2 regions of the Nonomuraea sp. NPDC001699 genome follow, and region 1 is predicted to be linked to the other one. Evidence: riboswitches for the same ligand, from Rfam matches in the RefSeq annotation. Region 1 holds a riboswitch; the other holds the start of a gene.
The links. Region 1 has a riboswitch for S-adenosylmethionine ahead of thrC (threonine synthase). Riboswitches for the same ligand answer to the same signal wherever they lie in the genome.

Region 1 (3,396 bases):
TCGCAGCAGTCCATGAACGCCGCCGCCCACCGCGCCGTGAGGAAGCCCGCGTGGTCGGCCCCCAGGATGCCGTCCAGGACCTCCCTGGTCACCGCGTCGGGCAGCAGGGAGAAGTACTCCGGGGGCGCCCACGGCGTGTGGCTGAAATGGGCGATGCGCAGGTCGGGGCGCTCGGCGCGGAGCATCGCCGGGGTGAGCGTCAGGTGGTAGTCCTGGACCATCACGCGTGCGCCGTGCCCGGCCTCCTCGGCCAGCGCCAGCGCGAACGCGCCGTTGTAGTCGCGGTAGGACTCCCACTCGCGCCGGAACTTGGTGCCGAAGCTGGGGGAGTTGGGGATGTCGTACAGCAGGTGGTTGACGAACCACAGGGTCGAGTTGGCCACGGCGTTGTAGGCGCGGTGGAAGGTGGCCGCGGGGATGTCGAGCATCCGCAACGCGCCCGTGTCGTAGCCCGTCCGGTCGAGCCGGCCCCCCGGAGCCAGGCGTACGGCGCTGCGGTCGCCGTCGGACAGCGCGGCGCACACCCACAGCACGCCGTGCTCCTTGGCCACCCCCGACAGGCCCGAGACCAGGCCCCCACCACCGCGTTTCATGGTCAGCTCACCGTCGTCGTCGACGGTGAAGGAGACCGGCCCGCGGTTGGACGCCACGAGAACGCTGTTCATTTGGGCTCCCTTCGCCCATAGGATCCCAGCTATGGCGCTAGATGAGCTAACCGAGGAACTCGCCCGCTCGGCCGCGGCCGGAGACCATCGCGCGCTCGGCGAGCTCCTGGCCAGGATCGAGCCTGACGTGATGCGCCACTGCGCCCGGATCCTGCCCTATCACCAGGACGCGGAAGAAGCCTCGCAGGACACACTGCTGGCCGTGGCGCGCAACATCGGGCGGTTCGAGGGGCGGGCCAGGTTCAGCACCTGGCTGCACATCGTGACCGCCAACTGCGCGCGCACCACGTACCGGTCGCTGAAGCGCAGGGCCGCCGAGCAGACGTCGGAGGAACTGCCGATGCAGAAGCCGGACGCGCGGCGGGTCAGCGTGATCGCCGGCTCGCGGCTCGACCTGCTCGACGCGATGGAGGCGCTGGAGGCCGACAAGCCCGACCTGGCCCAGGCGCTGGTGCTGCGCGACATCGTCCAGCTCGACTACAACGAGGTGGCCGAGCAGCTCAACATCCCGCTCGGCACCGCCAAGTCCCGCATCCACCAGGCCCGCAAGTACGTGCAGGGAGTCCTCGGGGAGGACTATCGGTGAGACAAGCTTTCTCACCTTCTGAGATGGGTGGCCGTTTCGGCCACTTGAGAAGGTAGAGTCCCTTTCGACAACTGAATATTGCTCATCCAGAGGGGTGGAGGGACCGGCCCTGCGAAGCCCCGGCAACCCTCCCGGCTTGTACTCGCGACCTGGCGAGGCCGACCGGGACAAGGTGCCAATTCCGGTTCGCGGTCAAGGTGGCCGCGGGCGAAGATGAGGGAAGGCCTCGCTTCATGTCGCTCGACTTTGGTCCTGCCGTCGCTCTGTCCTGCCGCGAGTGCGGCACGCGCTACCCCCTGGGCCCCAGCTTCGCCTGCCTGGAGTGTTTCGGGCCGCTCGAAGCGGCCTACTCCTTCGGCCAGGTGACCCGCGCGGACATCGAGTCCGGCCCCGCCAACATCTGGCGCTACCGCTCCCTGCTTCCGGTCCCCGCCGACGTGGCGAGCAAGCCCAACATGAACCCGGGCTGGACGAAGCTGGTCAAGGCCGGCAACCTCGGCAAGGCGCTCGGCCTCCGGTCCCTGTTCGTGAAGGACGACTCGGGCAACCCCACCCACTCCTTCAAGGACCGCGTGGTCGCCATCGCCGTCGAGGCGGCCAGGAACTTCGGGTTCCACACGCTCTCCTGCTCCTCCACGGGCAACCTCGCCGGCGCGGTCACCGCCGCCGCCGCGCGGGCCGGCCTCGACGCGTGCGTGTTCATCCCGGCCGACCTCGAAGCGGCCAAGATCGCCATGGCCCGGGTGTTCGGCGGCCGGCTGGTCGGGATCGAGGGCACCTACGACGAGGTCAACCGGTTCTGTTCCGAGCTGATCGGCGACCCGCTGGGCGAGAGGTGGGGGTTCGTCAACGTCAACCTGCGGCCGTACTACGCCGAGGGGTCCAAGACGCTCGCGTACGAGATCGCCGAGCAGCTCGGCTGGCGGCTGCCGGAGCAGATCGTCATCCCCATCGCCTCGGGCTCCCAGCTCACGAAGATCGACAAGGGGTTCAAGGAGCTGATCGCGCTCGGGCTGGTCGAGGACACGCCGTACAAGGTGTTCGGGGCGCAGGCGGCCGGGTGCTCGCCGGTCTCGACGGCGTACAAGGCGGGGCACGACGTGGTCCAGCCGGTCAAGCCGGACACGATCGCCAAGTCGCTGGCCATCGGCAACCCCGCCGACGGGCCGTACGTGCTGGACATCGCCCGGCGTACCGGCGGGGGCGTCGAGGACGTCACCGACCCGGAGATCGTCGCCGCGATCAAGCTCCTGGCCTCCACCGAGGGCATCTTCGCCGAGACCGCGGGCGGCGTCACGGTGGGCGTGCTGAAGAAGCTCGTCGAGACGGGCAGGCTCGACCCCGAGGCCGAGACCGTGGTCCTGAACACCGGCGACGGCCTCAAGACGCTCGACGCGATCAGCGACGACGCGCGGCCCACCGCCGTGATCCGGCCCTCTCTCGACGCGTTCCGCGCGACTGTCTGACAATCCAGGAAAGGCAACAAAAACCATGAGCGTTTCTGTGCGGATTCCCACCATTCTGCGCACTTACACCGGGGGTAACGCCGAAGTGAGTGGCGAAGGGGCGACTCTTCGTGACGTTCTCGCCAAGCTCGACTCCGACTACCCGGGGATCGGCGCGAGAATTCTGGATGAATCGGGCAAGATTCGTCGTTTTGTCAACGTTTACGTTGGCGAAGAGGATGTCCGTTTCGTCGAAGGCTTGGACACTCCCGCCCCCGAAGGCACGCAGATCTCCATCATCCCCGCCGTCGCGGGCGGCTGACCGCCGGACCCCCGACTCTTGAAGGCGCCCCTTGTGGGCGCCTTCTTGTTTTAGAACCCAATTCAACTCGAACGACTCAGCCTTCGATGAAATTAGCGGTTTGTCGATTGACTCTGTTGCCAAACCCCTTGCCACAGGTATGGTCGAGGGCGATCGTATGGCTGATTTTCCCAAAAGTCAGGCGATTACAGGTCTCGCGGAGGAATGGGCGAGATCTGCGAGCCCAGTAAGAGGAGTCGGAAGTGGCGCAGGGCACCGTCAAGTGGTTCAACGCGGACAAGGGCTACGGCTTCATCGCGGTAGACGGTGGTAAGGATGTATTCGTCCATTACTCAGCGATCATGATGGACGGGTACCGATCTCTCGAACAGGGTCAGC
Region 2 (3,396 bases), on a different contig from region 1:
ACGCCGGTCCGGCCCGAGGGCGAGGTCGAGCAGCCCAACGTGCCGAGGCAGCCCAACGCGCCGCGCCCCGGGCACCTCAACGACGAGGACATGAGGGACATCGACGCCCTGGTGTCCGACGAGCCGCCCCACCCGAAGCCGCCCAACCGCTGAGCTCAGCGGCCGACCAGGTCCCGCAGGGCCTCGACCAGGCGGTCGACGTGCTCCTGCGTGCTGCCGATGCCGATGGAGGCGCGTACCGCGGAGGCGGTCCCGTCCTCGCAGCCGCCGTCCGAGGTGCCCAGCAGGTGCCGGACGAACGGGTGCGCGCAGAACTTCCCGTCACGCACGCCGATGCCGTACTCGCCGGACAGCGCCTCGGCCACCTCCCGGGCCGAGTAGCCGTCCACGACGAACGACACGATCCCCACCCGGGGGTGGTCCTCGCCCCACAGCGACAGCTCGCGCACCCCCTCGATCGACGACAGCCCGGTACGCAGCCGGGCGATCAGGCGCTCCTCCTCGCGCACCAGCTCCGTCCACCCGGTGGCGGTGAGCGCGTCGCAGGCGGCGGCCAGGGCGATGGCGCCGAGCACGTTGGGGGTGCCGGCCTCGTGGCGGGGCTCGGGGTCGTCGTGCCACTCGGTGGTCTCGCCGACCGAGCGCACCGCGCCGCCGCCCTTCAGGTACGGCTCGCCCTCGGCCAGCCAGTCACGGCGTCCGATCAGCACGCCGGCGCCGAAGGGCGCGTACAGCTTGTGGCCGGAGAAGGCCACGTAGTCCAGGTCGAGCGCGGTCAGGTTGAGCCTGCGGTGCGGGACGAGCTGGGCGGCGTCCACCAGGATGCGGGCGCCGTGCCGGTGGGCGATGTGGGCCAGGGCGGCGATGGGCCACAGTTCGCCGGTGACGTTGGAGGCGGCGGTGACCACGAGCAGCTTGGGGCCCTCGATCCCGGCCAGCGCCTCGTCGGCGGCGCGGACGGCCTCGCCGGGGAAGGCGGGCGGCGCCAGGCGCACGGACCGCGCCCAGGGCAGCAGCGAGGCGTGGTGCTCGGAGTCGAAGACGACGGCGGTCGCGTCCTCGGGCAGGCAGCGGGCCAGCAGATTGGTGGCGTCGGTGGTGTTGCGGGTGAAGATGACGGCGTCGTCGGCACGGGCGCCGACGAAGGCCCTGACCGTGTGGCGGGCCTGCTCGTACCGGGCGGTGGTGAGCTGGGAGGCGTAGCCCGCGCCGCGGTGGACGCTGGAGTAGGCCGGGAGCGCGGCGGCGACGGCGGCGCTGACCGGCTCAAGACAGGGGGCGCTGGCGGCGTAGTCGAGGTTGGCGTAGCTGACCAGGCGGCCGCCCTTGACCGGCACCTCCAGGTCGGCGCCGAGCACGGCGGGGATCGGCCGTCCGGAGGCGGCGACGGGGGCGGCGGGGGTCTCGGCGGCCTGGGCGGGCACGGAGTTGAAGATCGTCAAAGTGGACATGGCACGGCTCCTCACGGGGTCGGTCGGACCCCTGGGAACAGCCACGGAGCCCGCGCTTGCCCGCCACACCTCGTGACGGACCAGGTCTTCACCCGGGGCACCCCGCCGCGGACGCGAGGGTTGCCGGCCAGCTAGCCGGGGCTTGTCGCTGGCACTCATGACCTACGACGGCACTATAACCGACACCGGGGCACGATTCGCAAGCCCAGCAGGTCAACCCGTCTCATAAGATGAAATAGTGCGCTTTGATCCCTGGAATCCGGATTTCGTCGTCGACCCCTATCCGGCGTACGACGAGCTGAGGCGCGAGGCGCCCGTACGCTACTTCGAGCCGTCCAACCAGTGGCTGATCTCCCGGCACGCGGACGTGAACGCGCTGCTCAGAGACCGCCGGCTGGGCCGCGACTACACCCACGTCGCCACGCACGAGGAGTTCGGCCGGCAGCCCGAGCCGGAGTTCCAGGAAGCCTTCTGGCGCGTCAGCAGGAACGGCATGCTGGAGGTCGAGCCGCCGGACCACACGAGGCTGCGCCGGCTGGTGTCCAAGGCGTTCACGCCCCGCATGGTCGAGTCGCTGCGCCCGCGCGTCCGGGCCATCGCCGAGAGCCTGATCGACGCGTACGTCGAGAAGGGCGGCGGCGACCTGATCGCCGAGGTCGCCGAGCCGCTGCCGGTCACCGTCATCGCCGAGATGCTCGGCGTGCCCGAGCAGGACCGTCACCTGCTGCGCCCGTGGTCGGCCGACATGTGCGGCATGTACGAGCTCAACCCCAGCCTGGAGACCCAGCACCAGGCGGTGCGCGCGGCCGAGGAGTTCGAGTCCTACCTCAAGGACCTGGCCCGCGAACGCATCGCCAACCCCGGCGAGGACCTGGTCAGCGCCCTGGCCGCGATCCCCGAGCTGACCCTCGACGAGCTGGCCGGCACCTGCGTCCTGCTGCTGAACGCGGGCCACGAGGCCACGGTCAACGTCTCCGGCAACGGCTGGCGGGCCCTGCTGAAGAACCCCGGCGAGCTGGCCCGGCTGCGCGCCGACCGTTCGCTGCTGCCGACCGCCATCGAGGAGCTGCTGCGCTACGACACCCCGCTCCAGCTCTTCGAGCGCTGGGTGCTGGAGGACATCGAGGTCCACGGCGTGCGGATCCCGCGCGGCTCGGAGGTGGCCTGCCTGTTCGGCTCGGCCAACAGGGACCCCGAGGTGTTCGAGGACCCGGACCGGCTCGACCTGGGCCGCCCGGACAACCCGCACATCTCCTTCGGCGCGGGCATCCACTTCTGCCTGGGCGCGCCGCTGGCCAGGATCGAGCTGACGGAGTCGTTCACCGCGCTGCTGGACCGGGTCGGGACGATCGAGCTGCGCGCGGAGCCGGTCTACAAGCCCGGGTTCGTCATCCGCGGCCTGCGCTCGCTCGACCTCGACGTCACCGGCTCTGGCTGAGCCAGCCGAACCCGCCCAGCCCGGCCGGATCGATCAGCTCGGCCTCCTCCGACGCCCTCGACAGCGCCCGTACGTAGGCGCGCGGATCGGCGGCGGCGAGGTCGACCGGCGGCCGGGCGCCGGTGAGGCCCAGCGCCCGCAGCATGTCGCGCTGTGTGGACAAGGTTGTGGATATCGCGCCGGCCCGCCGCCCGGCCTCGGCGCACGCGTCGAGGGCGACGTGGGCGGTGATGTCGCAGGTCCCGTCGGGGACGGGGGCCACGACCGCGCCGCCGCGGTAACCGGTCAGCGTGCCACAGAGCGGTCGGTTATCCACAGGGTGTGCATAATCCACGGCTATCGCCCGGCCGTGGGTGAGACGTACCAGAACGGAGGCCCAGGCGTCGTCGCGGGGGCGGCCGATCTCGGCGCGGGTGCCCACGTGCGGCAGCGGCCACCAGCGTTCGAGCCATTCGCGGTCGGCGGGCCGCAGCGGGCCGCCGAGGCGCTCCTCGCCGGTCCTGGTGT

Region 2: another riboswitch for S-adenosylmethionine. It lies ahead of ACWCSU_RS17460 (aminotransferase class V-fold PLP-dependent enzyme); the one in region 1 lies ahead of thrC (threonine synthase).

Annotation. Positions count from the first base shown of each region.
Region 1 covers NZ_JBSFGF010000045.1:29,847-33,242, forward strand. The annotation lists gene ACWCSU_RS50980 (alpha,alpha-trehalose-phosphate synthase (UDP-forming)) at 1-665, opposite strand, end outside; gene ACWCSU_RS50985 (RNA polymerase sigma factor) at 697-1,251, shown strand; SAM riboswitch class I at 1,331-1,471, shown strand; gene thrC (threonine synthase) at 1,485-2,717, shown strand; gene ACWCSU_RS50995 (MoaD/ThiS family protein) at 2,743-3,018, shown strand; gene ACWCSU_RS51000 (cold-shock protein) at 3,261-3,396, shown strand, end outside.
Region 2 covers NZ_JBSFGF010000005.1:178,884-182,279, reverse strand. The annotation lists gene ACWCSU_RS17465 (DoxX family protein) at 1-153, shown strand, start outside; gene ACWCSU_RS17460 (aminotransferase class V-fold PLP-dependent enzyme) at 156-1,451, opposite strand; SAM riboswitch class IV at 1,499-1,614, opposite strand; gene ACWCSU_RS17455 (cytochrome P450) at 1,690-2,889, shown strand; gene ACWCSU_RS17450 (SAM-dependent methyltransferase) at 2,873-3,396, opposite strand, start outside.